Regions from separate parts of the Micromonospora sp. NPDC049359 genome, predicted to be linked through region 2. Evidence: riboswitches for the same ligand, from Rfam matches in the RefSeq annotation. Region 2 holds a riboswitch; each other region holds the start of a gene.
What was found. A riboswitch is a leader RNA that binds a small molecule or an ion and turns the genes downstream of it on or off. The one in region 2 is predicted to bind cyclic di-AMP.
Positions count from the first base shown of each region.

Region 1 (10,156 bases), on a different contig from region 2:
GGGAGTGACCCGGTAGGGTGCCTCGGCATGACGAGCACCACCGACGCGCCGGCCGCGCCGGCCGCCCCCGCCCGGCTGCCGTCGCTGACCGGGCTGCGGTGGATCGCCGCGCTGCTGGTCTTCGGGTTCCACGCCGGGACGATGCGGATCATCGCCGAGCCGGAGTACAAGGCCGTCGTCGACGCCCTCTTCACCCTCGGCCTGTCCGGCGTGCAGTTCTTCTTCATTCTCAGCGGCTTCGTGTTGGTCTGGTCGGCCCGCCCGGGCGACTCGCGGCTGACCTTCTGGCGTCGACGGGTCGCGAAGATCTACCCGAACCACGTGGTGCTGTGGGCCGCCGCGCTGCTGGTCGCCGGGTGGTTCGCCGATCCCGTCCTGCCGGCCGTCGCCGTGGAGAACCTGCTGCTGTTGCAGGCGTGGGACCCCCGGCTGGGCTGGTTCTACAGCGTCAACACGGTGAGCTGGTCGCTGTCCTGCGAGTTCTTCTTCTACCTCTGTCTGCCGCTGGCGCTGCCCCTGTTGCGCCGGGCGCGACCCGCGGTGCTCTGGGCGCTCGTGGTCGCGCTGCCGCTGCTGATCCTCGCGCTCTGGCCGGCCCAGCATCTGGTGCCGGAGGTAAGCCGCTGGTGGTTCACCCAGATCTTCCCGCCGGTGCGGTCCCTGGAGTTCTGGTTGGGCGCGGTGGCGGCCGAGCTGATGCTCCGGGGCCGGTGGCGCGGGCCGGGCCTGACCGCCGCCACCGCGATCTTCGTGGGCACCTGGGTGGCCGCCGCGCAGTGGATCCGCGCCGAGTTGTGGACCACGCTGCTCGCCGTCGCGTACCTGTTGGTGATCACCGCGGCCGCCGACGCCGACGTGCGCGGCCGGCGCTCGCCGTGGCGCTCGCGTCCGCTGGTCTGGCTCGGCGAGGTCTCGTTCGCCTTCTACCTGGTGCACGTCCTGGTGATGACGAGCGTGCTCCGGCTCAGCGGCGACTGGGGGACCGGTTTCCGGGGTTGGCGGGGTCCGGCGGTGGTGCTCGGATTCCTGCTCGCGAACCTGGTCCTCGCCGGGTTGCTGCACCGCTGGGTGGAGACCCCGATGATGCGCCGGCTCGCGCCACGTCGCCCGGGTCGCCCGCCGCTCGTTCCCCATCAGCGCACCACCTCGTCGGCCGGGAGCGGTGACGCCGGCGTGCCGCCCGTGCCCGCCCGTCCAGACGCGCAAGATCGCGCTCGATCCTGGTTGTAGTGGTCTCGTCAGCCGAGTGAGGCCACTACATCAACGATCGAGCGCGATCTTGACCGGCGCGGTGGCACCCACCAGCGCCGGCTGACGCCACCTGGTCCACGCTGGTCGGACGGGGTCGGCGCGGCGCTGGCCGACACGCCCGTCGCCGATGCGTCCGGGCGGTCCCGACGGTAGCGTGAGGACGTGCTCCCGGTCGCGCTCACCTGTCCCCTGTGGTGGGTGGCGCGCTGGGCGGCACGGGTGCTGACCAGCCTCGCCGTGCTGTCGCTCGCCCTGGGCGCGGCCCCGGCGCTGCTACCGGCATCGACCGCCGCGGCCCCGCCGCCCATCATCGGGTCGCTCGCCCTCGCGGAGCCGCTCGGACCGTCGACCGCGGCCCTCTCCACCGTCCTCACCGACCGCGCCGCCACCGGCTCGGCCGCCACCGACAGGGTCGGCGAGGGACGAGCCGCAGAGCTTGGCGCTGACGCCTCCGCGCGGTCGGTCGAGCCGCAGCCCGCCCGGCACGGTGGTTCGGACGCGTTACCCCGCCCATTGGCGGGCGTGACCTCGGCGCGCACGGGCTCGGAGCGGCCCCTCCGCGCCGCCGGCTCGGCCAGCCGGGCCCCCCGCGCCCCGCCGGCCTAGCGGGGTCAGTCACCGGCGCGGCACGCCGTCCCGCGAGCGCCGGAGTGTGGCGCGCCGAGATCTCCATCACCGGCGACGCCGCCAGACCGAACGCCAGTCACCACACCTGACGACACACCGCCCGCACCCGCCCGTGCGGCATCCCATCGCTTACGTGCTCATGCCGAGGTGTCGATCATGGAAACCGTCGTCTTCTACCAGTTCCTGACCGAGGTGCCCCAGGCCGCCGCCATCTGGTCGGCCCTGTTCCTGCTGGCGCTGACGGTCCTCGCCGTCCTGGTGGCCCGACCGGAGCGGGACTCGCCCGCGGCCGACCCCACGCCGCCGACACCCACCGCCCGCGAGATGGCCGTCGCCGAGATGGCCGACCTGCGCCGGTACGCCGAGGAGGTGGCCGTGGCCGCCGCCCGGGCCGCGCGGACCGCCCGACGGCGGCGCGCTGACTGGCTGGTCGCTCAGGACGAGGCGCAGCGGGCCTGGACCGCGTACGACGAGGCGGACACGGCCGCCCGTCGGGTCGCCGGTGCCGGGGCGTTGCCGACACCGCGTACCCCGCACACCCCCGCCGAGTACGCGGCGAGGGAGCGCTATCTGCACCGTGCCGCCATGGCGGCGCACTGGCGGGGGGAGTTGACCATGGCTCAGCTCGGCGACGTGTTCGGGCACCGGCGCGGCTGGGACCCCCGCCGGCACCCGGTCGAGCAGGAGACGCTGCTCATCCGGGCGATCCGTGACGCGAGGCTGGCCGAGCACCGGACGGCCGCCGAGCGGGAGCGGTCGTCCTGGCGGGACGCCGAGGTGGCCGCCGAGTCGGCGCGCGTCCTCGCCGAGGAGGCGTACGTGGCGGCGGTCCGGTCGCGGCCGAGCCCGGCGTTCTCCCGGCGCACCGCGACGCGGCCGTCGCGTACGGCCCTCGTGGCACGCTGGCGTCCGGCCCGGGCCGGTTGAGCCCGATCCGTTATGTGAGGCGGGTCACCGGCGGCGGGAATCGGGCGGCGGGCATCATCGGCGGCCATTGCGCCCGCGATTGTGGCCGCGTTGTCGGCCACCTGTCCGGTTGTCGCCCACAGGTGCCGGCGGAACCCGTTGTCCCATCGAGTCACGTCAGCGGCAGAACGCGCAGAAATTGCTGGGCCAATCGATGTTTACGCAGGTGGGCGCGGCTTGGCAGAGTGCGTACCGGCCAGTACTGTCGTCCCGTCCGGTGCGGTTACCGATCGCAGGAGGCGACGCCGCGCCGACCCGCTCAATCGTGATCAACGAACCGGGGACCCACAGTAAGTCCGGGGTGAATCCGCGAGCCACGGCCCGCGGTAGGGCGATCTTCCCGCCCGAATCCGTCAGCTAACCCGGTAGGCGGTGACGGAAGGAGTTCCATCCTCGTGCAGCACCCCTCGACCCCCTTGTTGTTCCGCCGCCTCCACGGCGACGCGGTGTCCCCGCTCATCCGCCTCGTGACGGTGAGCTGACCCCCCGGGTCACCGCACTTCCCGCCCGGCCGCGCCGGGCGTTCCCCTGAGCGGCTCATCATCCGCGGGCCACCGCCCGCGCGCTGACGCCTGCCCGGATGCCGGTCGAGCCCCGGTGTGCCGCTCTCCCTGTGAACCGTGGAGGACCTCGTGAAGCACACCCTGAAGCGCCAGCTCCGTCGCCTCGCGACCGAGCGCCCGTACCAAATCGTCGCCGCCTCCGCCGCGGCCCTCGCGATCGCCACCACCGCCGGCGCCCTGGTCGCCGGCGCCGACGACGCCCCGGCCGGCTCGCGTACCCCGACCACGGTCGCCGAGATGCGCAGTGACACCGTCGCCTCCCGTGGCGAACTCCGGTCCGCGGCCCCGTCGGCGAGCGTCGCACCGAGCACCGCCGCCCCGGCCACCACCGCCGCGTCCCCCGCCGCGAAGGCCACGAGCAACCCGGACGTCACCCGGAAGCCGACGCCGCCGAAGCCGCCCGCGACGAAGGTGCTCGACTACGACTACGAGGCGCAGAACACCTACTACAACTGCGGCCCGGCGGCCACCCGCAACGCGCTCAGCGCCAGCGGGATCGACCGCACCCAGGAGGAGCTCGGCGCCGAACTGGGCACCACCGAGATGGGCACCAACTCGGCCGAGGACACCACCCGGGTGCTCAACGCCGAGGTGAAGGGCTCCCCGTACCGCACCCGCATGTTCGCGGGCACGCCCAGCCCGGCCCAGATGGACCGTCTTCAGGCCGACGTCGTCAAGGCCATCACCGATGGCCGGGGCGTGGTGGCGAACGTCGTCGGCGACGCCATCGACACCGAGGGCGGCTATCACTCCTACGGCGGTGGGCACTACATCGCCGTCGTCGGCTACAAGGACAACGGCCGTACGGTGCGGATCGCCGACTCGGCGAACGCCGCCGACCCGGCCTACTGGATCACCACGATCGACCTGGCGAACTGGATCGCCACCCGGGGTTACTCCGCCTGACCAACGCGCGACACCCCACGACGCCGCGGGCGCCGTCTCCCACAAGGGGCCGGCGCCCGCGGCGTCCCCGTGTCGGGCGCGACGCCGGTGAACGGCTCTCGTACCGGGCCGCGAACCGTGGGAGACTGCGGCCGTGGTGGATGAATCGGGTGGTCAAGCTGGCCGGGAGCCGATCCTGTTGCTGCTGCACGGCATGGGGGCGACGGGTGACGTGTGGCTGCCCTGGGCGCCACTTCTGGAGCAGCACTGGCCCGGCCGGTGGCTGGCGCCCGATCTCGCCGGTCACGGTTGGTCGGCGCCGCTGTCGTCGTACTCCTTCGAGGGTTTCGCCCAGCGGGTCGCGCAGGGCCTGGCCTCCGACGACCGCATCGTGGTGCTCGGGCACTCGCTCGGTGGCGTGGTCGGCCTGGCGCTGGCGGCCCGCGCCGCCGGTCCGCCGGTGGACGCGGTGGTGGGCTTGGGCATCAAGGCCGTCTGGGCGCCGGCCGAGCTGGCCCGTGCCGCGGACCTCGCCGCCCGCCCGGTGGGCTGGTTCACCAGCCGTACCGAGGCCGCCCGCCGGTACCTGCGGGTCGCCGGCCTCACCGGTCTGGTCCTCCCGGACCACCCGATGGTCGACGCCGGTCTGCGTCAGGTCGACGGCCGGTGGCGGCTCGCGATGGACAACGCCGCGTTCGCCGTCGGCGCGCCCGACCTGGCGGCGCTGCTCGCGGCGACCGACGTGCCGGTGGTGCTGGCCCGCGGGGAGCACGACCCGATGGTCACGGACGCGCAGCTCAAGGAGTACGGCGTACCGGTCGCCACGCTGCCCGGTCTCGGGCACAACGCGCACCTGGAGGATCCGGCGGCCGTGCTGGCGTTGCTGGACCCGTACCGCTGACCGGTCAGGCGGCTGCGGGCGCGGGTAGTTCCCGGGCCGAGGTCAGCTCGCGGCGGGCGGCGGTCAGGAAACCCTCGGCGTACGACTCGGCCGGGAAGTCGCCCAGGTAGCGGCGGCGGGTGACCCAGCGGGCATCGGCCAGCGGGTCGGTGTCCAGCAGGGCCGTGAGCACGGCGTCCACGTTGGACATGTCGCGCCGCAGCACGTAGCCCGAGCCGGCCAGTGGAAAGCGCTCGGTGAACCGGTCGCCCTCGTCACCCATGTCGGTGACGGCATACGGCTTGCCGGAGTAGAGGTAGTCGGAAATCACCCCGGAGACGTCGGAGAGCAGCGCGTCCGAGCGGTTGACGCACTCGGTCAGGCTCAGCTCCCGGGCGGCCGCGCCGAACACGTGCTGCCGGCCGGTGCGGGCGCGGTCGACGGCCAGCAGTTCGGTGAGCCGGCCCAACTGGCGTGCCGACGCCGGGTTCTGCGCCGTGTACGGATGCGCCCGCAGGATCACCGTCGCGCCACGCCCCAGCAGCCGCCGCAGCAGCTCCTCGGCCACCGGCAGCGAGCAGTAGTCGGCGTCGGCGTGGTGCCCGGTCCAGGTCGGGGTGTAGAGCACCGTCGGGTGCGCGAGGCCCCGCGCCGGCTCCTGGCGCACCTCGATCGACTCGACCTGGGGGCGGCCCACCACGACGAACTTCTCCGCCGGGATCTGTACCCCGGCGCGGGCGTACCGGTCGATCGCCGCCGGCCCGGCCACGAAGATCCGGTCGAAGATGCCCGAGACCGGGTTGGCGCTGGGCGCCTTGTCGCTGTCGCCGTGGTGCAGCTGGACGTGGGTGAGCTGGGTGAACCGGATGCAGTGGCTGTTCTTCGCCCCGTGGTTGACGTAGAAGGCCACCCGCAGGCTCGGCACCAGCGCCTCGTCCATCGCGCGCAGCGTGGGGCAGTAGACCACCGGCGCGTCGGTGGCCGCGGCGATCGGCGCGACGAACTCCGGCTCACGGACCAGCACCAGGAAGGGCCGGCCGATCCGTTCGAGGTACGGCAGCCACATGGTGACCTGGTACTCCGAGCCGGGCGGTGCGGAGAAGTAGAGCAGGAACTCCGGCTCGTGCCGGCGTAGCGCGCGGGCGACCTGCCCACCGCCGGCGGTCGGGCGGAACCGTCGTCGGGCCAGGTCCAGCGCGACCGCCCCGGCGGCGGCGGCCACCAGCAGGCTGGCGGCGAGCGCCACGACGGCCGGCAGGGTCGACGCGGCGGCGATGGCCACCACCGCGAGCAGCCCCAGCAGGGCGACGCCGAGTCGGTCAGCGATCAGCGGGGTCCAGGCGCGTACCGGCAGGTTGGCCGCCCGGATCTCCAGGTTGCCGGCGGTACGCAACGGCCCCACCAGCAGCACCAGCCCCAGCAGGACCAGCGCCGTCGCGGCCAGCGCGGGGTCGAAGCCGTCGTCGAGCCGTCGGGAGTAGCCGACCAGGACCGCCGCGGCGATCAGGGCGGTCTCGGCCACCAGGTCGGCGGCCGGTCGGATCCGCTGCTCAGCGGCCGCCGCCACCAGCGCGGCGACGGCCAGCGCGAGGCCCCACCCGGTGCTGCCGGTGAGGGCCAGCACGACGAAGGCCAGCACGGCGAGCCCGGTGCTCAGGCACCGGGCGACCACCTTGCGAACCAGGTCACCACGCATGTCGCTCCGATCGCCGCCCTCGGTGTCGCGGGGGTGCCGTCGACGTCAGTTCGTCGACGCCGCGGCCGGCGTCTCGGACCGGTCCGGGCCGGCCTGCGCCGGCACGGACGGGCCGTCGCCAGGCGCCCGGCGCACGTCGATGACCTGGCCGGTCAGGTCGGAGATCAACACGTCGAGCGAGGACTGGGCGACGGCCTCCGCGGCCAGCAGGGTGTTCTCCGGCTCCTCGCCGAAGGCCCGCGTACGCATGGGGGTGGCCGTCCGCTCCGGGTTGATGCAGTTGACCCGCACGCCGACGTCGGCCCACTCGTCGGCGAGCGCCTGGGTCAGGTTGACCAGGGCGGCCTTGGTGGACGAGTAGAGGGCGTAGCGGGCCCGACCCCGGGTGTACGAGCTGGAGGTGTAGAGCAGCAGCTGACCCTTGGTCTGCTGCAGGTACGGAAGGGCCTGCCGGGCGATGGTCACCGGGCCGACGAAGTTGACCTGCAACACCCGGTCCATCGTCTCCTCGTCCATCTCGGCCAGGGCGCCCCGCTCCAGGATCCCGGCGGTGACCACCACGTGGTCGATCCGGCCGGTCGCCTCGAAGGCGGTCGTCAGCGCGGCCTCGACGTCCTCGGCGCGCTCGACGTGGGTGCCCGTGGTGGAGCGGCTGAACGGGAAGACCTGCGCGCCGTAGCGCCGCGCCAGCTCGGTCAGCTCGTGGCCGATCCCGTAGCTGCCGCCGAACACCACGATCGTGCGGCCCGTCAGCTCCTCGGTGTAGCTGCGGTGATCGGTCAGCCGGGGCGCCTGCGCGGCCGCGAGCTGGAAGAGCTTGTCCGCCAGGTGCACGTCGACCGGGTGGGTGACCTTGATGTTCTCGTCCGAGCCGTCGATCACCTTGATCGGCGTGCCCGGCAGGTACCGCAGCACCACGCCGCAGTCGTCGGTGGCGGCGAAGTCGGGGTCGTTCTCGGCGATCCGGTACGCCTCACGGATCGTGGGGGAGCGGAACGCCTGCGGGGTCTGTCCCCGGCGGAGCCGGGAGCGCACCGGAATGTCGGTGATGCAGTCGTTCTCGTCTACCTGAATGATCGTGTCGGCGGAGGGGATGGCGACGTCGACGGCGGCGTAGGTCCACAGCGCGTTGACGCACTCGCGCACGATCCGGCCGCTGAGCAGCGGGCGGACGGCGTCGTGGAAGAGGATGTTGCAGTCGGCCGGGCCGACCGCGTCCAGCGCGATCCGGGTGGTCGCGTTGCGGGTGTCGCCGCCCTCGATGACCTGGGTGACCTTGCGCAGGCCGGCCTTCTCGACGATCTGCCGGGCGTCGTCGACGTGACCGGTCGCCATCAGCACGATGATCTCGTCGATCTCCGGAGCGGCCTCGAAGACCGCCAGGGTGTGCTCGATGATCGGCTTACCGGCGATCTTGAGCAGTTGCTTGGGGATGCCGAGGCCCAGCCGGGTCCCGGTGCCGCCGGCCAGCACCACGGCCACTGTCCGCGAGGGCCGCCACGGTGCGGGGGTCTCCGTTGCGGCGTCCGGGCCAGTGGTCTGGTCCTGCGTCATTGCCGGATCCTCACTCTCAGGGTTGCGTTAACGGAAAGTTCCGCCCGAGCGGCGACGGAATGAACCTTAACGCGCGGACCGCGCCGCCCCAACGCGGGCGACGCGGTCCTGGTTGCCGTGTCGATGCCGGTGGTTGGCCGGCACTCTACTTGCTGTTAGCGAACGCCTCGTACGCGCGGATGACCTCGTCGGTCGGGCCGTCCATCCGGATAAGGCCCGATTCCAGCCAGATCGTCCGTTCGCAGGTGTCGCGCACGGAGGAGAGCTGGTGGCTGACCAGGAACACCGTGCCGGCGCCCTCGCGCAGCTCGCGGACGCGCTGCTCGCTGCGCTTGCGGAAACCCTTGTCGCCGGTGGCGAGCGCCTCGTCGATGAGCAGCACGTCGTGCCTCTTGGCGGCGGCGATGGAGAACCGCAGCCGGGCCGCCATGCCCGACGAGTACGTGCGCATCGGCAGGCTGGCGAAGTCACCCCGCTCGTTGATCCCGGAGAAGTCGATGATCCCCGCGGCCTGCTTGGCGACCTCGTCGGGGTGCATGCCCATCGCCAGGCACCCCAGCACGACGTTTCGCTCGCCGGACAGGTCGTTGAGCAGCGCCGCGTTCACCCCGAGCAGCGACGGCTGCCCCTGGGTGTGGATCGCGCCCCGGTTGACCGGCAGCAGGCCGGCGATGGCCCGCAGGATGGTGGACTTGCCCGAGCCGTTGCTGCCGATCAACCCGATCGCCTCGCCCCGGTACGCGGTGAACGACACGCCCTTGACGGCGTGCACCTCCCGCACGTTCGGCGCGTTGGTGCGCTTGACCAGCCGGCGCAGCGCCGCCACCGGAGTGGTGCCACCGGTGGCGCCCTGGTGGACCCGGTAGATGATGTGCGCGTCGTCCACCACCACGGTGGGGATCCGCTCGGGCGTCAGCGTCGGCAGGGAGACGGTCGCCTCGTCGGCGGCCGGCAGGGAATCAACCACGGCCGTACTCCTGTTCGCCGCGCCAGAAGTAGATGTAGCCACCGATTCCGGCCACCACGGCCCAACCGGCGGCGACCAGCCAGAGCTGGGTCAGCGACTCGTTGAGCAGTGGCGCCTGCTCGAGCAGCGCGTACCGGGCCAACTCGATGTAGACCAGCAGCGGGTTGAACTGGACCAGCGTCGTCGCCCAGCCGGGCAGCCGCTCGAAGAGGCTGACGCTGTAGAGCACGCCGGAGCCGTACATCCAGGTGCGCATGACGAACGGCATGACCTGCTTGAGGTCGCTGGCCTTGGAGCCCAGCCGGGCGACCAGCAGCACCACGCCCGCGTTGAAGACCGCCTGCAACAGCAGCGCCGGCACCAGCATCAGCCAGTCCCAGGTGATCGGCTCGCCGGTGACCAGCACGATGCCGACCAGCACCACCATCGACGCCAGCAGCTGCTGGAACTGGGTCATGGTGGTCGACAGCGGCAGGCTGGCCCGGGGGAAGTGCAACGCCCGGATCAGCCCGAGGTTGCTGCTGATCGACTGGGTGCCGGCCAGGACCGCGCTCTGGGTGAAGTTGAAGATGAACAACCCGGTGGTCAGGTACGCGATGAAGTTCGGGATGCTGTTCTGTGCCAGCACCACCCCGAAGATCAGGTAGTAGACCGCGGCGTTGGTCAGCGGGGTGAGCACCTGCCAGAGCTGGCCCAGCTTGGCGTTGCTGTAGGACGCGACCAGCTTGGCGTTGGCGTACGCGGCGATGAAGTGCCGGTAGGCCCAG
Region 1 covers NZ_JBITMW010000002.1:376,133-386,288, reverse strand. Annotated here, with positions in the region: gene ACIBTX_RS07930 (acyltransferase) at 28-1,230, shown strand; gene ACIBTX_RS07925 (hypothetical protein) at 1,414-1,857, shown strand; gene ACIBTX_RS07920 (hypothetical protein) at 2,035-2,805, shown strand; cyclic di-AMP (ydaO/yuaA leader) riboswitch at 3,091-3,231, shown strand; gene ACIBTX_RS07915 (C39 family peptidase) at 3,465-4,313, shown strand; gene ACIBTX_RS07910 (alpha/beta fold hydrolase) at 4,447-5,193, shown strand; gene ACIBTX_RS07905 (CDP-glycerol glycerophosphotransferase family protein) at 5,198-6,868, opposite strand; gene ACIBTX_RS07900 (bifunctional cytidylyltransferase/SDR family oxidoreductase) at 6,914-8,422, opposite strand; gene ACIBTX_RS07895 (ABC transporter ATP-binding protein) at 8,568-9,377, opposite strand; gene ACIBTX_RS07890 (ABC transporter permease) at 9,382-10,156, opposite strand, start outside.
Region 1: linked by a shared signal. The riboswitch ahead of ACIBTX_RS07915 (C39 family peptidase) and the one ahead of ACIBTX_RS28495 (coiled-coil domain-containing protein) in region 2 are both predicted to bind cyclic di-AMP.

Region 2 (10,156 bases):
GCGCTCGTCGAACGCGACGCGATGGTCTTCCACGCGGCTCAGCGGCGGCACACCCTCGACGCCGAACACGAGGGCCTGGTCTTCGGCCGGCTGGACCTGCGCGACCGGCAGGTGCTGCACGTCGGGCGGCTCGGCATCCGTGACGAGGACGCCAGCACCCTCGTCGTCGACTGGCGGGCGCCGGCCGCGTCGGCGTTCTACCAGGCCACCCCCGCGCAGCCGCTGGGCGTGGTGCGTCGCCGCACCATCCAGTCCCAGCGGGAGCGGGTCACCCGCATCGAGGACGACCTGCTCGATCCGGAGGCGGCCCCGGAGGGGATGACGGTCGTCGGTGACGGCGCGCTGCTGGCCACCCTCTCCCGGGCCACCGGTCGCGGCATGCGCGACATCGTGGCGACGATTCAGCGGGAGCAGGACGAGGCGATCCGGTCGCCCGGCTCCGGGGTGACGATCGTCGCGGGCGGCCCGGGGACCGGCAAGACGGCGGTCGCCCTGCACCGGGCGGCCTTCCTGCTCTACTCCGACCGCAGCCGGTACGCCGGTGGCGGCATCCTGGTGGTCGGGCCGTCGACCGTCTTCGTCGAGTACATCGCCTCGGTGCTGCCGTCGCTCGGCGAGGACACCGCGACCCTGCACTCGCTGGGCACCCTGTTCCCGGGGATGACGGCCACCCGAACCGACCCGCCCGAGGTGGCGGCGGTGAAGGGCTCGCTGCGCATGCGCCGGGTGCTGGAACGGGCGGCCCGCGACGCGGTGCCGGGGGCTCCTGGCGAGCTGCGCCTGCTCTACCGGGGCGGGCTGCTGCGGTTGGACCGCCGCGAGCTGGACGCGATCCGGGACCGCGCGTTGCACCGGGGCGCCCGGCGCAACGAGGTTCGCCGCGCCGGCTTCGACGGTGTCTTCGCCGCGCTGTGGGCGCAGGCCCGGCGCGTGAACATCGGCCGGCTGCCCGAGCAGCGGGCCTTCGAGGACGAGATCGCGGAGCGGCCGGAGTTCCGGGAGTTCCTCAAGGCCTGGTGGCCGCGCCTGCACCCGCGGCACGTGCTGGGCTGGCTGGCTCGACCGGATCGGCTGCGCCGGTACGCCGGCGGGATCCTCTCCGGCGCGGAGATCCGGCTGCTCGGCACGGCGTACCAGAGCCTGGATTCCGAGGGCCTGACCATCGCGGACGTGGCGCTGCTCGACGAGCTGGACGCGCTGCTCGGCAAGCCGGTGAAACCGGCGCGGGCCCGGCGCGACCCGTTCCAGCTCGCGGGCGGCGTTCGTGAGCTGAGCACCGCGGCCGACCGGCAGCGGGCCGCCCGCGCGGCGGCCCGGGAGCGGCCGGAGGACTACCGGGAGTACGCGCACGTGGTCGTCGACGAGGCGCAGGACGTCTCGCCGATGCAGTGGCGGATGATCGGTCGGCGTGGGCGGTTGGCCTCGTGGACGGTGGTGGGCGACCCGGCGCAGACCGCCTGGACCGGTGACCCCGAGGAGCTGACCCGCTCCCGCGACCAGGCGCTGGGCCGGCGCAAACGGCACGAGTTCACGCTCACCACCAACTACCGCAACTCGGCGGAGATCTTCGCGGTGGCGGCGGCGGAGATCCGCCGGCTCTATCCGGACCTGCCCCTGCCGAGGGCCGTCCGCTCCACCGGCGTCGACCCGGTCGAGCTGGTGGTGCCGCCCGCCGGGCTCCAGGCCGCGGCCGTACAGGCGGCCACCGGCCTGCTGGGCGAGGTCGACGGCACGGTCGGGGTGATCACGCCGGTCACCCGCCGCGACGAGGTCGCCGGCTGGCTCGACGCGCTCGGCGCGACGCGCCTGCAGGTGGTGACCAGCCTGGAGGCCAAGGGCATGGAGTACGACGGAGTCGTGCTGGTCGCCCCCAGCGAGATCCGGGCCGATCCGGGCTCGGGTGTACGCACGCTCTACGTGGCGCTCTCCCGGGCAACCCAGCGGCTCACCACCGTCGACCCGACCGGCTGACCGTCGGGTTGGCGCGCCCGGGGGCCGGCCCTCGCCCTACACTTGCACACATAGCGATGTGAGCATACATTTGACCGGGTCCCGGGCGACGTCGGAGGGTGGGTCTCGTGGGAGCAGGACATGACCACCACCACGGGTCGGTCGCCAACGCCGCCCACCAGCATCGCGGACGGCTCTGGGCGGCCTTCGGACTGCTCGCTGCCCTGATGGTGGTCGAGGCGGTGACCGCCTTCCACACCGGCTCGCTGGCCCTGCTCTCCGACGCCGGGCACATGTTCACCGACGTACTCGGCATCGGGATGGCGCTCGCCGCGATCTCCGCCACGCGGCGGGCCACCGGCGACCCGCAACGCACCTTCGGGCTCTACCGCCTCGAAGTTCTCGCCGCGCTGGCCAACGCCGTCCTGCTCTCCGGCGTGGCGGTCTACGTGGTGATCGAGGCGATCGGCCGGTTCGGCGACCCGCACCGGGTGCTCAGCGGTCCGATGCTCACGGTGGCCATCCTCGGCCTGCTCGCGAACGTGGTCGCCTTCGGGCTGCTGCGCGCCGGCGCCCGGGAGAGCATCAACCTCCAGGGCGCCTACCTGGAGGTGCTGGGCGACCTGCTCGGCTCGCTCGGCGTGATCGGCGCTGCGCTGCTCATCGCCGTCACCGACTGGTGGTGGGCCGATCCGCTGGTCGCGGTCGCGATCGGCGTGTTCATCCTGCCGCGCACCTGGCGGCTGGGGCGGGCCGCCGTACGCATCCTCGTGCAGGCCGCCCCGGAACACCTCCAGGTCACCGCCGTGCACGACCGACTGGCCGCGGTGCCCGGCGTGGTCGAGGTGCACGACCTGCACGTCTGGACGCTCACCTCGGGCATGGAGGTGGCCTCCGCGCACCTGACCATGGCGCCCGGCGCGGAGGTCGGCGCGGTGCTCACTGCGGCGCGTACCGCCCTGCGGGACGACTTCCGCATCGAGCACGCCACGCTGCAGACCGAACCCGGTGCCGCCCCGGGCGCCTGCGGTTCCGTCGAGTGGTGACCGTCATCCTTCGCGATGGTGCCGGCACCTTCCGTCACATCGGCTGCACAGACCCCACCAGCACCGGTAGGCTCTGTCCCGGCCACCACCCGGCGGCGCCTCCCGGCGCCGGTGGCGGCCGTCGCCTAATCGCCCGACAGGGCGAACCGGGGAACCATGTTCCTGGGGTGCATCCGCGTCAGCGGTAGGGATCTTCCGTCCCGAACCCGTCAGCTAACCCGGTCGGCGGCTGACGGAAGGACATGCGTAGTGGCACCAGCACGACCACCCGCCGCCCGGCTTGCGGCACTGATCGTCATGATGGTCACCCTCGGCGTCGCGCTTCCGGTCGGCGCCGCCACCGCCGCTCCCCCCGCCGGCCTGCGGGCCGCCGCCGCGCCCGACGGCGACGAGGAGGGCGGCACCCCGGCGCTACGGGCCCAGCTCGAGGCGGCCAGCAAGGGCTACCTGGACGCGAAGCGCGCGCTGGACACCTCCATCCAGCGGCAACAGCAGCTCGCGGTCAAGCTGAAGGACACCGAGGCCGAGATGACCGTACGCAACGGCAAGGTCGGCGAGATCGCCGGCGTCGCGTACCGCACCGGCCGACTCAGCACCGTCTCGGCCCTGCTCAACAGCAACACCCCCGAGGGCTTCATGGACCGGGCGGCCGCCCTCGACGTGGTGGCCGCCAACGAGGACCGGGTGCTGCGCGACCTGCACGCCACCCGGGACGAGGCGAACCGCACCCGCGTCGCCCTCGACGGCGAGATCCGGGAGCAGCGTAAGCAGGTCGAGGTGATGGCCAAGCGCAAGGAGCAGGCCGAGCGGGCCCTGACGGTCGCCAACGACAAGGCACGCGCCAGCGCCGCCGCCGACACCGACACCGGCTCCAACCGTGGCACCTCCACCGCCAACGCCCAGCCCGCACCGCGCAACTCCGACGGCTCCTGGCCATCCGAGTCGTGCAGCATCAACGACCCCACCCCGGCCAGCGGCTGCATCACCCCCCGCACCCTGCACGCGCTCAACCAGGCCAAGGCCGCCGGCTTCACCCGGTACGTCTCCTGTCACCGCAACGGCGGCTCGGGCGAGCACCCCAAGGGCCGGGCCTGCGACTTCGCCGCGCAGAAGGGTGGCTTCGGCGGGATCGCCACCGGCGGCGACAAGACGTACGGCAACAACCTGGCCGCGTACTTCATCCGCAACGCCGACCGGCTCGCGGTGCTCTACGTGATCTGGTTCAAGCAGATCTGGCTACCCAGCAGCGGCTGGAAGTCGTACAGCGGGGGGAACGGCGACCCCTCCAGCGACCACACCAACCACGTGCACCTGTCGGTGTACTGACCACCGACGCCGTCCGGGGTACGTCAGCGGGCGTACCCCGGACGTCGTCGCTGGTCGGACGACCACGCGGGGTCGGGCCGGGAGCATTCGGGTATGCCGCGAATCGCGCCCCGCACGCGCAAGGCCCTGCTCACCCTGCACCTGGTCACCTCCCTCGGCTGGCTCGGGGCCGACCTGGTGCTACTCACCCTCGGCATCGCGGCACAGCGCGGCGCCGACCCGGCCGTGGTCTACCCGGTCGCCGGGCTCGTCGGCACCGTGCTCTTCGCGCCGCTGAGCGTGCTCGTGTGGCTCGTCGGTGTCGCCAGCGCGCTGCTCACCCCCTGGGGCCTGCTGCGCTACCGCTGGGTGGTGATCAAGCTCGTGATCACCACAGTGATGGTCGGGCTGGTGCTGTTCCTGCTCACCCCGAACCTGCGGCACGCCGCCGCGCTGGGCGCCGCGCTACCGGCGCGGGACCGCGCCGACCTGGTGATCGCGCCCGCGGTGTCGACCAGCCTCATGATCATCGCGACGGTCCTGTCGACGTACAAGCCCTGGGGACGCCGACCCGCCGGCGGCACGACGCGGGATCGCCCTGCGCGCCCCGCGACGCCACGTCACGCACCAGTAAGGAAGTAGTGGGCGCGGGACCGAGGGCTCATGGCGCGGGGTCGTCGAGGGCCGCGCCGAGGCGCGCGGCCAGGGCGAGGTGGGCGGCGCGGGCCTGACCGAAGGCGTACCGGAACAGGGGTGTCGGCGCGCGCAGGGTGATGTCGACGTCGATGCGGACCAGACCGTCCGGCTCGGCGCGCAGCCGGGTGTGGTTGCGAACCGTGGTGGCGGGCCACTGGCGGGCCACGGTGACGATCTCGTCGGGCTCGCTGACCAGCACGTCCGCGTGGTACGTGGTGCGAAAGCGCAGCGGGCCGGCGACCAGCCTGTCGTTGATCGTGTAGCTGGCGCGGGCCCCCGGGCGGGGCGGCACCTCGCGGACCCGCACGATCAGGGGATGCAGTTCCCCCTGACGGGTCAGGTCGCTCAACAGCGCCGCCGCCTCGGCGACTGAGCACCGGGCCTGGACGGTGTAGCTGAAGGTATCGCTGCCGAACACACCGTCTCCCGACGTCGCTGGTCGCACGATCGTCCCGTACGCCGCCCTGGGCTGGCAACGGCCGGACGGACTGGTGCTGTCCCTCGGGGTCGACGTGGTGCTCTGCGCCGCCTCGTTGCAGGAGCCCGGGCAGGCCGCGCAGCCCGGCACCGACATGGCGTTGCTGGCCGCCGGCTACGCGTCGGTCACGGCGATCCGGGCAGTCACCGAGGTGACCGACGTGGACCTGACCGGTCCGGACGCGCAGGCCTGACGGTGGCCGCCCGCGCCTCAGGCGCCGGGAAGCACCTCGGGGGTGGCGGCCCCGGCGAAGTAGGGCTCCGGTGCGCCGAAGAGACCGAGCAGGCCGGTCACCCAGAGCTGACGGTGCACGAACCGGCTCGGCTCGGTGACGACCAGCTTGACGCCACTGACCTCGGCGGTCTGGAAGCCGGCGACCATGGCGCTGATGCCCACGGAGTCGATGAAGGTGACCAGCCTCATGTTCAGCTCGATGCGCAGCGGACGGCTCTTGGCCAGCACCTCCGCAATCGCCTCTCGCACCTCGTACGCTGTGTCGACGTCGATCTCACCCCGCGGGGCGATCTCGACGACACCACCGGACAGGACCGACTTCACGATCGACAGGCTCACGCGAGCACCTCCACCCGCCCGTCCCCCGGGCGCCTCATCAGTACGCGGGCCGCGACCGAGAGTATTCCTCCAACGGCCTCGGTCGCCACCCCTCGGGATGAGCAATTCACGGATCCGAGCGGACAAAGTCGCCCATATCCCCACTTTTCGGCATCTGATCATTCAATACTTTTCGTTATCTGATCAGTCGACGATCGGTCGGAACCGACGCGTCGCCGGACCAGGGTAGCGGTCGCGGTCCGGCAGGCCCGACATCCGTGCCGTCCCGTACGCCCGCCCCGCGTGGGACCGGCGTGTCGCGCCAGCGGTCCCGGCCCGACCCGCCAGCGTGGTTGCCGACGCTTCCTAGCATCGGCCCGGAACACCCACCGTGACGGAGAGGACCTTCGATGATCAAGCGACTGGCCGGGTTGGCCGGCGTCGGTCTGCTGCTCGCCCTCGTACTGGCCTGCGGTTTCGGCGGCGGAGACGACGACGATGACGATGACGACGATTTCGCACGCGGCGTGGCCGCGGTGGCGGTGCGCTGACCCCCGACGGGTGCGCCACGCGGGGCCGGGTTTGCGCGCCACCGGCCCGGGGCACTGCGCAGTCAGCGAACCGTGTCGCGCTGGACGGACGCCGAGGTCCGAAGTGGCCGGCGGCTTCGGCACCTGAGGAGGTAACCACGATGTTCGGAACCAACCTACTGGACCGGCGAAGTAAGCCGGAGCGGATCGCGGACCAGGCGTGGGAGCAGCTGCTCTCCGCCGTCAGCTCCGCGGGCGACAGCGTCCGGGACACCGCGCGGTCGGCCCGTCGCAGCAGCGGCGACCTCGCCGACGGCGCCGGTGACCTGGTGGGCTCGGCGGCGGAGGAGGCACGGCGTCGCGCGGCGCGCGCCTTCGACGCGCTCGCCGGACGCCAGCCGGCGCTGCCGTGGACGCTGCTGATCGGCGCCGCGCTGGTCGGCGCGGCGGTCGGCTGGGCCGTCGGCTCCGCCGCTCGCGCCGCCGGCAGTCGAGACGACCGCGCGGTGGACGACGTCGAGTTCGTCGACGTCGACCGCCCCAACTCCCCCGTCGGCCTGGACGACTAGCCACCGGTACACCGAGCGGGCCCCGTCGACATCGCGTCGGCGGGGCCCGCTCGCGTACCGGTGGCGGTGCTGGGCGGAATGTGCGCCCGGTCCGCCGGGGTGCCGGACCCCTCAGGCAACCCCGGCGGACCGGTGTTCTCGGGTGGCCCGGACGACGCCGGGCCACCGGGTCAGCGACTCGTGCAGCTCACCGAGGCCGGCGGCGAGTTGGTGCCGGTCCAGGAACCGAGGAAGCCGATCGTGGTGCTGGCCCCGGGGGCGAGCGCGCCGTTCCAGCCGCTGTCCACAACCGAGACGACCGCCCCGGTCTGGGTGTGGGTGCCGCCCCAGAGCTGGCTGACGCGCTGGCCGTTGGGGAACGTCCAGCCGAGCGTCCAGCCCGCGATGGGCCTGGTGCCGGGGTTGCTGACCACGACCTCGGCCTGGAAACCGCCCGTCCACGAGCCGGTCACCCGGTAGGTCGCCGCGCACCCACCAACCGGAGGCGGCGTCGTCGGAGGCGGCGTCGTCGGAGGCGGCGTCGTCGGAGGCGGCGTCGTCGGAGGGGGCGTGGTGGGAGGGGGCGTGGTCGGAGGCGGCGTGGTCGGAGGCGGCGTGGTGGGAGGCGGCGTCGTCGGCGTGCCGCCGGTGCGGTCGGCCACCAGGATGCCGCGACCGTTGGTGCCCAGGTAGACCCGCCCGTAGACCCGGGGATCGCCGGTCAGCGCCTCGGTCGGGTTGCCGTACTGGTGACGGTCGTCGTTGATGCGTACCCACGTCGTGCCGCCGTCGTCCGAGCGGTGTACGCCGGGCTGGCCGTCCACCGTGCCGTAGAGGTAGACGGCGGGGTTGGTCCGCCCCGGCGCGGCCTTGCCGAACCCGACGTTGCCGGAGGCGCTGACGCCGCCCAGCTTGGTGAAGCTGGCCCCGGAGTCGGTGGACCGCCAGAGCCCGCCCGGACCGGCCAGCCACAGCTCGCCCGACTTGCCGGGCAACGCCTTGAAGCGCACGTCGGAGGTGGGCAGGCCGGTCGCCGCCGTCGCGGTGAAGCTCGCGCCGCCGTTGGTGCTCAGGTAGAGCCGGCCGCCGCTGAAGCCGTAGAACCGGTTGGGGTCGACCCGGTCGGATTCGATCGTCGCGTTCGCCGGGATGCCCGTGGACGGCGCCCACGAGTTGCCGAAGCCGACCGCGTAGACGACGCGTTGGCCCGCGTCGCCGGGCGACCAGACGAACCGGCTGCCGTCGGCCGCCGCGGCGACCGTGCCGCCGGCGTTGACGCCGGACGGCTCGGTGCCCTGGAACCAGGTGGCCCCGCCGTCGGTGGAGAAGGCGACGTGGCTGTCGTTGGGCCGGTCGGAGTCGGTGAAGTTGCCGGCCCGCACCAGCACGGCGGGCTTGCTCTCGGCGTAGTCCAGGCTCGTGGTGCTGGTGAAGACCGGCTGGGTGAAGAGCATCGACGGAATGGTGTCCAGGTCGGTGTGCCGGAAGCCGCCGACGTCGCCGAGCGCGCTGATCAGGGGTGCGCCGCTGGGTGGGCTGACCAGGTCGAGGACGGCCGTCTCCTCCAGGCCCCGGACCATCGGCCGGATCGTGAACTGACCGCCGGTGTCCCACTTGGTGAGGTCGGTGGTGCCGTAGATGGTGGCCCCGGTGCCGTACATCATGCGGTTGGAGTCGTGCGGGTCGATCTCCACCGACTCGTTCATCCAGCCCAGCTTGGGGGTCTCCTCGGGGGGCGCCGGGTTGGTGCCGAAGGTCAGCCAGGGCACCGAGCTGATGTCCATGGTGTAGCGCTTGGACCGCTGCGGGTAGCTGGTGAAGTCCCAGATGCGGGTCCAGCTCGCCCCGCCGTCAGTGCTGCGGAAGAAGATCGCGTCCGGCCACCAGGAGACCTGGGTGGCCACCATCAGCGTGTTCGGGTGCTGCCGGTCGATGGTCAGCCCGCTGTAGCCGAAGTAGTCGTCGCCGCTGGTGGAGGGGATCGGGCTGATCCGCGTCCAGGCCCCGGTGGACCGGGTGAACTTCCAGACGTCGCCCTTGCCGCCGTCGTACGGGCCGCCGGTGTCGCTGGTGGCGATGTAGAGGTGACCGCCGACCGGGTCGACGACGCCCTTGTGCGCCAGGTAGCCGGTGGGTTGCCCGGGAATCCGCGCCCAGGTGACACCACCGTCGGTGCTGCGGTAGACCGGGTTGTCCTTGTCCGCCACACCCACATAGATCGTCTGCGTGGTGGTGCCGGCGGCGCCGGTGCTCTTGTCGAAGCTGACCCAGGTGAGGCCCTGGTTCTGCCCGTTGTAGCCGTTCGGGTCGCTGGGGTCGGCCCGGTAGTTGCCGACGTTCGGGAAGGCGGTGACCTTGGCCCAGGTCGCCCCGAAGTCGGTGCTGCGCCACAGCCCGTTCCCGCCCTCGGCGGCGTAGTAGAGGGTGCTGTTCCGGTTGGGGTCCACGGCCAGCCGCTCGCCCATGCCCCGGCCCGGCATGTTGCCGCCGTTCTTGAACGGCAGCTCGGTGACCTGCCAGGTGGCGCCCTTGTCGGCCGAGCGCAGGATCGCGCCGTTGTTCGGGTCCCAGCCGTTGGTGTACATGCCGACCGCCGCGTACACCCGGTTGGTCTGCACCGGGTCGGTGGCGATGCTGACCACGCCGTTGTAGCCCCAGCGGTCCGCGCCGACCCAGTCGAGCAGCGGCGTCCACGACTGGCTGGACTGCTCCCAGCGGTAGGCCCCGCCGATGTCGGTCCGGGCGTAGATCAGGTTCTTCTCGGTCGGGTTGAAGACGATGCCGGGCACGAAGCCACCGCCGCCGACCGGGACGTTGCGCCAGGTGTACGCCTCGGCGGCGGCCGGTGCCGGCGCCGATCCCGCGGCGGTGATCGGGACCGCCACGACGGCCGTGGCGACGGTCAGCGCCGCCACGACCACGCTGGTCAGTGATCTGGGCATCTGCGTTCCTCTCCGGGGGTGGGGGCCCGGGAGTCGGGATCGACCGGGGTGGCGTCGCGGCCCGGGGGACGAGCACGGCGGCGCGGGGACGGGTCGACCAGAAGTGGCG
Region 2 covers NZ_JBITMW010000015.1:58,276-68,431, reverse strand. Annotated here, with positions in the region: gene ACIBTX_RS28505 (AAA family ATPase) at 1-1,971, shown strand, start outside; gene ACIBTX_RS28500 (cation diffusion facilitator family transporter) at 2,079-2,996, shown strand; cyclic di-AMP (ydaO/yuaA leader) riboswitch at 3,109-3,240, shown strand; gene ACIBTX_RS28495 (coiled-coil domain-containing protein) at 3,246-4,322, shown strand; gene ACIBTX_RS28490 (hypothetical protein) at 4,416-4,943, shown strand; gene ACIBTX_RS28485 (SRPBCC family protein) at 4,963-5,415, opposite strand; gene ACIBTX_RS28480 (hypothetical protein) at 5,489-5,668, shown strand; gene ACIBTX_RS28475 (STAS domain-containing protein) at 5,686-6,048, opposite strand; gene ACIBTX_RS28470 (hypothetical protein) at 6,438-6,578, shown strand; gene ACIBTX_RS28465 (hypothetical protein) at 6,719-7,126, shown strand; gene ACIBTX_RS28460 (cellulose binding domain-containing protein) at 7,297-10,047, opposite strand.

Region 3 (10,156 bases), on a different contig from region 2:
CATCCGGGCCGTGCACGCCGCGGCCTTCGCCGCCGCCGACCACGGCCCTGCCGACAATCCGGAGCACGGGCCGCAGCACGATCCGGGCCACCGGCCGGACCACGATCCGGGCCACGGGCCGGACCACGATCCGGACCACGATCCGGGCCACGGGCCGGACCACGATCCGGACCACGATCCGGAGCACGGGCCCAGCACGGACACCGCCACCAGGAGCACCGACGGCGGTGGCGACGGTCGCCTGCCGGTCGAGGCGACGCTCGTGGACGCGTTGCGCGTCGACGACGGGTGGCTGCCCGCGTACTCCCTGGTGGCGGTCGATACGGACGGCCTGGTGGTGGGTCACGTGGTGGCCACGCGGGCCCGCGTGGCCGGTGCGCCGGTGGCGTTGGGTCTCGGGCCGCTCGGCGTGCTGCCCGGCTGGCAGCGACGCGGGGTCGGCAGCGCCCTGATGCACGCGGTCCTGGGCGCCGCCGACGCCCGAGACGAGGCGCTCGTGGTGCTCCTCGGGCACCCCGAGTACTACCCGCGTTTCGGGTTCCGGCCGGCCGTCGAGCTGGGCGTCACCCCGCCGCAGCCGTGGGGCCCGCAGTACTTCATGGCCCGACCGCTGACCGCCTGGCACGGATCGATCCGGGGCGAATTCCGCTACGCCCGCCCCTTCGACGACCTGTGACCGGACCGCACCCGCTGTCGCAACGATCCTGTCGGTCCGTCGCGAGAGGATGGCGACATGACCGACCGGACCGGGAACGAGGATGCTGCTATGGCCCGTGAAGTGCAGATAACGTTCGACGCTGCCGATCCTGCCGCCCTGTCGGCGTTCTGGGCCGACACCCTCGGCTACGAGTTGCAGGGCCCGCCCGGGGGCTTCGACTCGTGGGAGGCCGCGTTGGACGCGATGGGCGTGCCGCCGGAGCGACGCAACGACGCGTCGGCGGTGGTCGACCCCACGGGGGCGGGGCCACGGCTGTTCTTCCAGCGGGTGCCGGAGGGCAAGCAGGCCAAGAATCGCGTCCACCTCGATGTGCGGGCCGCGCCGGGGCTGACGGGTGACGACCGGATGGCGGCCCTGGAGGCGGAGGCCGACCGGCTCACCGCTCGGGGTGCCACACGGCTCGCCCGACACGAGCCCGCTCCCCCGCTCGGCGCCGGTCACATCGTCATGGCAGACCCGGAGGGCAACGAGTTCTGCCTCGACTGAGCGGGCGTTCTCCCAGCTCACTGCCGCGACGACCGGCCGTCATGCGAACATGTGTACGTGTCGCACGACGCCCACATCCTGCACGCCGACCTGGACGCCTTCTACGCGTCGGTCGAGCAGCGTGACGACCCGCGCCTGCGCGGACGGCCGGTGATCGTCGGCGGCGGCGTGGTGCTGGCCGCCAGCTACGAGGCGAAGGCGCGGGGTGTGCGCAGCGCGATGGGGGGTCAGCAGGCACGACGGCTCTGCCCGGACGCGATCGTGGTGCCGCCCCGGATGTCGGCGTACACGCAGGCCAGCCGGACGGTGTTCGAGATTTTCCGACAGACCACGCCGCTGGTCGAAGGGCTCTCCATCGACGAGGCGTTCCTCGACGTGGGCGGGCTGCGCCGGCTGGTCGGCACACCGGCCGACATCGCCCAGCGGCTGCGCCGGGAGGTCCGCGACCGGGTCGGCCTGCCGATCACGGTGGGTGTGGCCCGGACGAAGTTCCTGGCGAAGGTGGCCAGCGCAGTGGCGAAGCCGGACGGGCTGCTGGTTGTCGCCCCCGACGCCGAGACTGCGTTCCTGCATCCACTGCCGGTGGAACGGCTCTGGGGCGTCGGTCCGGTCACCGCCGCGAAGCTGCGGGAACGCCGGATCCGTACCGTCGCGGACGTGGCCCGGCTCGGCGAGGCCGCGCTGGTGTCCCTGCTCGGGGCCGGCGCCGGCCTGCACCTGCACGCTCTCGCCCACAACCGCGACCCCCGGGCGGTGCAGGTGGGCCGGCGGCGGGGCTCGATGGGCGCGCAGCACGCGTTGGGGCGTACCCCACCTGCGCCGGAGGAACTGGACGCCATCCTCGCCGGTCTGGTCGACCGGGTCACCCGACGGATGCGGGCGGCCGGACGGTCCGGACGCACCATGGTGTTGCGACTCCGCTTCGGCGACTACACCCGCGCCACCCGCTCGCACACCGTGGCCAAGGCGACCGCCGACACCACCGCACTGCTCGCCGCCGCCCGGACACTGCTGCGGGCCGCCCTACCGGAGATCGACCGGCGCGGGGTCACCCTGCTCGGCGTCTCGGTCGGCAACCTGGACGACAACCCGGTGCAGCCGGAGCTGCCGTTCCAAGCCAACACCGGGGCCGACCTGGACGCCGCCGTGGACGCGGTCCGCGACCGCTTCGGCTCGACGGCGCTCACCCGGGCGGCGCTGCTCGGCCGCGCTCCCGGTGTCGAGATGCCGCTATTGCCGGACTAGAGCGCCCCGGTTGCTGCGACCGGAGACACATCACAGCAGGTCGGCGGTTTAGCCGGCCGCACACAGGTGAAGTCTTGAGGGGAAAGCCTGACGAGGGGGGCCCATGTCCGACGAGACCAGCAACCGACCGAGCCGTCGTGCCGAACGTCCGGGCGACGTGACCGACCCGCTGCTCTGGCAGCTCGCGGTCGACGTGCTCGAGGCCCACGAGGCCGACGACGAGGGTCGCTGCCGCAACCTCCAGTGCGCCGGCCAGTCCTGGCCGTGTGCGGCGCGTACGACCGCCGAGCAGTCGTTGCGACTGGCCCGCAGCACCCCCGACTCGGTCGAGACGGCCATCGACGGTGGCGGGGGCGGCACCGGCTGGACGGCCGAGGCCGCCGCGCCGGCGCAGCGCTGGGGCTGGAACGGCGACGTGATGGCCCGCCGCGAGGCGAGGTCGGCCGCCTCGGCGGCGTGACCCGTCCCGCGAGGACAGCGCCAGACGAACGAACGCTCGGCCGGTGACCCGGCCGAGCGTTCGTCGGTACGTACGTCAGAGAGCGAGCCGCTGCCCCGGGAAGATCAGGCCCGGGTCCGCGCCGATCAGCTGACGGTTGCGCTCGTACAGGGCCTGCCAGCCGCCGCTGCGGGGGTGCCGCTCGGCGATCTCCGACAGGGTGTCCCCCGGCGCGACCACGTACGTGTCGCCGCCGGCCGCCGGGGCGGTCCGCTCGTGACCACGGGTAGCCGGCTGGTCGCCGCGTGCCGGCCGCTCCTTGCCGGAGGTGGACGTCGACGACTTGGAGGTCGACTTCGTCGGGGACTTCGCGGTGGACTTCGTCGAGGTACCGCCCGACGAGCCGCCCTTGCGGCCGCAGGTCGGCCACGCGCCGATGCCCTGCCCGTCGAGCACCTTCTCGGCGATCGCGATCTGCTCGCCACGGCTGGCCAGATCGGCGCGGGCGGCGTACTTCGTGCCGCCGTAGCCGGCCCAGGTGCCCTGGGAGAACTGCAGCCCGCCGTAGTAGCCGTTCCCGGTATTGATCTTCCAGTTGCCGCCGGACTCGCACTGGGCGATCGCGTCCCAGTTGACACCGGCCTGGGCCGGGGCCGCCGGGCCGAAGAGGGCGACGGCGCCGGTGACCGCGCCGACCGCCAGGGTACCGACGGCGACGCGGCGGGTGGTGACCCGTCGATGACGGGGGGTGTACGCAGACGTCATGGATCATTCCTCCACGCCGGCGAGGTGAGCTGTCGGGTTCGGGCCGAGGAGCCCGGCCGCGCGCTGGCGGCTTCACCCCGAGGTGACATGCACCGAGGAACGTTGGGTCCCCCGCTCCTGCCCGGGTTCTGTTTCCGACGACCGGGGGCAGGATTTGGCGTTGCCGGTCGCGGCGTCCACGGTGGTGGACCCGACCGACGGTAGGCACGGTGGGTGACGGTCGCCCACCGCTTGTGAAGTTGTTCACCGGCTCACGCGGGGCGCTGCGGCCAGCGGTTGCGGACGACGTCCACCTGTGCAGCGGCCATCATGGACCGTTTCCGATCAGGGCCTGCCGTCCCGGTGAATTGACGTTCGGACAGGAAACCGTAGACGGGCGGTAGCGATGCTCTGGAGCACACCGGGTCCATCCCGGAAACGACACCCCAGGAGGAGATCATGCCGCTCCAGCAGAGTCGCAACGGCCGTCGCCGCGCCGCAGCCGTCCTCGTAGCCCTACTGGCCGGCGCTGGCCTGACGCTGTCCGCGCCGACCGCCGCACAGGCGTCCAGCCCGTGCACCAGCCTGACCTTCTACCGGGTCGGCGGCTACCCGGGCGGCGCGGACATGCACGTGCCCACCGTCGGCTGGCAGACCGGAAACAAAAGCTGCTACCTCACCTACGGCCACTCGGGCTCCGCGGTGCTGGTGCTCCAGGAGGCGCTGAACAACTGCTACGCGCGGTCGCTCAGCCTGGACGGGAACTACGGTCCGAAGACCCGGGACGCCGTCCGGTACGCCCAGCACAAGATCAATGAGGACATCGTGTACGCGAACATCGCCGAGGACGGCGAGTACGGCCCGCAGACACGTGCCTACATGGGCTTCGCGATCTTCGGGGTCAACGGCGGCCCGGTCATTCCCAACGTCTGCTACTACCCGGGCTGACCGCCGTACAGCGCCGGCCGGAGCCCTCGCGGACTCCGGCCGGCGCCGTGGCGGCCCCTCCCCCGGTGCGGCGTCGCCGGCTCCCCCCCTGCGCGGCGACGCTCATGGATCAGCAGACCCGGACCGCCTCGATCCGCTGATTCCAGTTCCCCCCGATCGCGGCCGAGTCGTACGCCAGGTTCGCCCGGTAGCATAGGCGTGCTGGTAGCCGAGCAGGCCGGTGGCGTTGGCGTTGTCCCAGAAGGTGGAGACGGTGCCGGACGGCCGGTTGTTGATGATCGATTGGGCCCGGTTGCGGAAGTACGAGGGCAGCGGGACGTCGTTGCATCCGTTGTACGGACCGTCGAGCAGGAAGATGTCGCCGCTGAAGTTGGCCCCGGCGTACAGGCAGAGCAGACCCGACGGGCAGGCGTAGTTGGCCTGGGCCGGACTCGGGGCGACGCCGAGCGTGGCGCCCACGGCGATCGTACCGAGCAGCGCGGACGTGAGCCTTCGCAGAGCACTTCGCACGATGGTGACCTCCGGTGTCGTCACGACCGGAACCGGCCGCGAGTCGAGTTGCCGACATCACGTTGATCGATGTCCTTGTAGCAACGATGATCTGCGCGGAAGGTCGACGAATTCCTGCCGGAACCTCAATCCGGCTGTCCCGGGGGTGCCGGTGGGGCGACCGGCGGTGCAGCGAGCGGCGGTTCATGGAGATTCGGGTCCTCGGGCCGGTCGAGGTCTGGGCGAACGGCCGTCCGGTCGATGCCGGAGCGGCCCGCCAGCGCGCCGTCCTGGCCGCACTGGCGGTCGACGTGGGCCGACCGGTGAACCTGGACGCTCTGGTGGACCGGGTCTGGGGCGACGCGTCGCCGCCCCGGGTTCGCCACAACCTGCACGTCTACCTCGCCCGGCTCCGCCGGGTGCTGGCCGACGCGGGCGCGCCGGACGTGTTGGCGCGACGGTCGGGTGGTTACCTGCTGGACCTGCCACCGGAGACAGTGGACGGCCCGCACTTCGACGCGCTGCGGCAGCGTGCCGACGGGCTGCCCGACGGGGACCCCGAACGGGTGGAACTGCTGCGCAGGGCGCTTGAGCTGTGGCGTGGCGAGCCGCTGGCGGGGCTGCCGGGCGAGTGGGCGGCCCGGGTCCGGCAGGACTGGCACCGCCGGCACACCGACACCGTCGTGCAGTGGGCCCGTGGGCTGTTGCGACGGGGCGAGCCGGATGCGGTGATCGATCCGCTGACCCGGCTCGCCGACGAGCACCCGCTCGACGAACCGGTCGCCGCCGTGCTGCTGCACGCGTTGGCCGCGGCTGGTCGCGGGGCGCAGGCACTGACGTACTACGCCCGACTGCGGGACCGGCTCGCCGACGCGCTCGGTGTGGACCCGGGCATCGAGCTTCGCCAGCTACACCAGGCCATCCTGCGCGGCGAGGTCACCTCGCCGACCCCGGAGGTGTCCCCCGTGCCGGCCGCCGCGGTCATCGTCGCCCCGTCGCGGCCGGACCGCCCGGTCCCCGCGCAGTTGCCGTCGGATGTCCGGGGCTTCGCCGGGCGGCGTTCGGAGCTGGACCGTCTGGACGCGCTGCGGGCGTCCGCCGAGGAGCGACCCGGGGCCGTCCCGCTGGCCGTGCTCTCCGGAGCGGGCGGGGTCGGCAAGACGGCCCTCGCCGTGCACTGGGCGCACCGGGTCGCCGGGCAGTTCCCGGACGGGCAGCTCTACGCCAATCTGGAGGGCTACAGCCACAGCGGCGTCGTCCGAAGCGCGGAGCAGGTGGTCCGGGGCTTCCTGGCCGCGCTCGGGGTGCCGCCGCGCGAGGTGCCGGCGGACGAGCAGGCGCAGACCGCGTTGTACCGCAGCCTGCTCGCCGGTCGGCGGGTGCTGGTGCTGCTCGACAACGCCCGGGACGCCGCGCAGGTACGGCCGCTGCTGCCGGGCGCGGCCGGCTGCCTGGTGCTGGTGACCAGCCGGGATCGGCTCACCGGTCTGGTGGCCACCGAGGGCGCCGAGGCGGTCGTGCTGGATCTGCTCAGCGCCGACGACGCGCAGGCCCTGCTGTACGCGCGGATCGGGGCGCGGGCGGAGGCGGAGCGGGCCGCGGTCGACGATCTGGTCCGACTCTGTGACCGGCTACCGCTGGCCCTGGTCGTGGTGGCGGCGCGGGCGGTGGTCCGGCCCCACCTGCCGCTGGCCGAGTTGGGCGCGCAGCTCCGGGCCGGCGGCCGGCTGGACGGGCTCGACACGGGCGACCACGACAGCAGCGTGCGGGCGGCGCTGTCCTGGTCGTACCGGCTGCTGTCGGTGCCGACCGCGCGGCTGTTCCGGCTGGTCGGCGGCAGCACGGACGTGACGGTGAGTACGGCGGCCGGGGTCAGTCTCGTCGGTGCCGGCCGGCGGGCCGTCCAGGCGGCGTTCGCCGAGCTGGCGGATGCGCACCTGATGCTGGAACGTGCCCCGGACCGGTACGCCATGCACGACCTGCTGCGGGCGTTCGCGGCCGAACTGTCCGCCGAGCACGACCCGGCCGGCGACCGGGCCGAGGCGCGCGGCCGACTCTTCGACCACTACCTGCACAGCGCGCACGCCGCGGCCGTGCTGCTGCATCCGCACTGGGATCCGATCACCCTCGCCCCGGCCGTCGCCGGCGTGCGGCCGGAGAAGTTCGGCGACCACGACGAGGCCATGGCGTGGTTCACGCGCGAGCGCGACGTGCTGATCGCGCTCGTGGAACGGTGCGCCGCCAGCGGCGCCGACCGGCACGCCTGGCAGCTGGCGTGGAGCTTGACCAGTTTCCTGGACCGCCAGGGCGGCTGGCACGACCAGTTGGCGGTGCAGCGGACGGCGCTGGCGGCGGCGCGGCGCGGCGGCGCGGCGGTCGGGCAGGCGTACGCGCACCGCAGCCTGGCGCGGGCGCAGGCCCGGCTGGGCCGGCTCGACGAGGCGCCCGGTCAGCTCCGGCGGGCGCTGGAGCTGTTCCGCGAGCTGGGCGACCCCGCCAACCAGGCGCACACCTACCTCGATCTCGCCGAGGTGGCCGACCGGGAGGGCCGGCGAGCCGAGGTGGTCCGGCATGCCGAGGCGGCGTTGGCGCTGTACCGCGAGGCGGGCCATCGCTACGGGCAGGCGATGGCCCTCAACGCGGTCGGCTGGTACCGGGCCCAGCTCGGCGAGCACGACGCCGCCGTTGAGGCGTGCCAGCAGGCGCTGGAGCTGCTGCGCGAGTTCGACGACCGGCAGGGCCAGGCGCCCACGTGGGACACCCTCGGCTACGCGCAGCACCGCGCCGGACGACCAGCGGAGGCGGTGGTCGCCTACCGGCACGCGCTGGCGCTGTACCGGGAGTTCCGGGACCGGTACTACGAGGCGGACACGCTGACGCACCTGGCGGAGGCGTTGGTCGACGCCGGCGACCCGGCGGAAGCGGCGCGGAGCTGGCGGGCGGCGCTGGGCATCCTCGACGAGCTGGGCCACCCGGACGCGCAGCGGATCCGTCAACGGCTCACGGCCGCCGGGGGGTCGTGACCCGTCGGCGGGGTCCGCCGCTCGGCCGGCCCACCGCCGCTCCCACGGAGATCACGAACAAGACCAGGGACACGATCGGAAACCAGTCTCCCGTACGCGAATAGACAGTGCCTGACCCTCGCGTCGGAGCGGCCGTGACCAGCAGCTCCGCGTCACCGGCGGTCGCCTCGCCCACGACCCTGCCGCCCGGGTCGGTGACGGTCAGCCGGCCGAACGCGGCGGCGCGGACCACGGTGATCCCGTTCTCCACCCCACGGACGAGGGCCATCCGGCTGTGCAGCCAGCCGTCGGAGGTGAAATCCAGGCCGGGGACGAGCAGCACCGAGACGCCCTGCGCCCGATACCGCCGGACCAGACCGGGATAGTCAAGGTCCTTGCAGATCGCCACGCCGAACCGCCCGTCCACGATCACCTCGTCGCCGCCCGGCGTCAGCCAGTCCTCCAGGCCCGGGATCAGATGTTGCTTCTCGTACGTCCTGATCGTTCCGCTCGGGTCCAGCACCAGCGCCACGTTGCTCGCGGTCCCGGCCCGCCGCAGCACCACGCCGACGACGACCCGGGCCGCGGTCTGCTGGAGCGCCTCGACGAGCAGGGGCAGGGTGGCGTCTGTCACGGCGAACACCTTCTCCGGCAGCACGACGATCCGCGCCCCGCGCGCGGCCAGGTCCGAGACCCGCGGAACGTACCGGGTGAGCAGGTCCCGCCCGGACGGTTCGTCGATCGGGAGCCCGTCCTCGGACTGTCGCAGCGCGACGAGGCCCACGGTCAGCGGCTCGGCCGGCTGCGGGGAGCGACTCAGTGACCAGGCCGACCATCCGCCGACGCCGAGCAGGAGGGCGAGCAGGCAGGTGAGGGCCGGGCGTGGGCCGTCGAGCCGAGCGGTGCGGGTGGGTCGCAGGCCTGCGAGCAGGGCGGCGAGGGCGATCGGGACGGCGAGCAGCAGGTAGGTGACGCCCCACACGCCGGTGAGCGCGGTCAGCTGGATGACCGGGCGGACGTCCGCCTGCGTGTAGGCGAGGCTCCACCACGCGCCGTGCGGCAACAGGCGGGACGCGGCGTACTCGCCCAGCACCCACAGTGACGGCACGGTGAGAACAGCGGTCCCGACTCGCCCGTGCCGCAGGAGCGTCCGGGCGAGCAGGACCGTGCCGGCTGCCAGGCCGAGGCCGAGCACGAACACGCCGCCGACCACGAAGACCGGTAGTCGCAGCGTGCCGCGGTAGTACCCGACAATGCCGAGTTGGCCGATCGACCAGGCGAGAACCGTCGCACCGAGCGCGGTCCTCGGGCGTACCCGCACCGAGGCGAGGATCAGCGGGATCGGGGCGAGCCAGGTCAGCGCGGCAACCGGGTGCAGCCCGGAACCACCGAGCCAGAGCAGTCCACTGAGGAGCGCGGCGATGATCGTCGTCATGCGTCGATCGTGCGGCGGGAGCGGCCGGGGCGGATCGCCGTACGAACTGGAGGTGATCTGGTCCTGTGGAGGGAGGCGCGGCAGCGCCCGGCGAGACCATACTGCCGGCGTGAAGCGGTACGTCAATCTCGCCGTCACCGTGGCCGCCGTGGCCGCGACCGTGCTACCCGCCCTGGCCGGCGGTCCCCGTGCCTGGTGGGTGCTGCCGCTCGCGGTCGCGTCCTCGGTCCCGGTGCTGTGGCGTGACCGCGCGCTGGTCCAGGTCGCCGTCGTCGTGGGCCTCGCCACGACCGTCTCCGCCTCGCTCGGCGCACCCCCGCTGCTGCCGGTCGGTCCGCTCGTCTGCCTCTACACGTTCGCGGCGCGGGCCGCCCTGCCGATCCGCCTGCTCGGCATCCTGGTCACCGCCGGCGGCCTGCTGGTCTCGCTGCTCTATCCACACCCGGACGTGGAGGTGCTGCGGTACCTGGTGGTCGCCTACAGCTTCGCGTACGCCCTGGGCACGAGCGCCCGCGCCCGCCGTACCCAGGCCATGGCCCACGCCGAACGCGATCGTCGCGTCGCCGGTGAACGTGCGGCGGCCGTGCTGCGCGAACGCGCGCGCATCGCCCGGGACCTGCACGACATCCTCACCCACGCGGTCGGCGTCA
Region 3 covers NZ_JBITMW010000007.1:45,809-55,964, forward strand. Annotated here, with positions in the region: gene ACIBTX_RS17485 (GNAT family N-acetyltransferase) at 1-676, shown strand, start outside; gene ACIBTX_RS17490 (VOC family protein) at 767-1,204, shown strand; gene dinB (DNA polymerase IV) at 1,262-2,449, shown strand; gene ACIBTX_RS17500 (hypothetical protein) at 2,553-2,909, shown strand; gene ACIBTX_RS17505 (transglycosylase family protein) at 2,985-3,653, opposite strand; cyclic di-AMP (ydaO/yuaA leader) riboswitch at 3,653-3,823, opposite strand; gene ACIBTX_RS17510 (peptidoglycan-binding domain-containing protein) at 4,092-4,580, shown strand; gene ACIBTX_RS17515 (peptidase inhibitor family I36 protein) at 4,683-5,090, opposite strand; gene ACIBTX_RS17520 (AfsR/SARP family transcriptional regulator) at 5,276-8,092, shown strand; gene ACIBTX_RS17525 (nitrilase-related carbon-nitrogen hydrolase) at 8,070-9,506, opposite strand; gene ACIBTX_RS17530 (histidine kinase) at 9,616-10,156, shown strand, end outside.
Region 3: linked by a shared signal. The riboswitch ahead of ACIBTX_RS17505 (transglycosylase family protein) and the one ahead of ACIBTX_RS28495 (coiled-coil domain-containing protein) in region 2 are both predicted to bind cyclic di-AMP.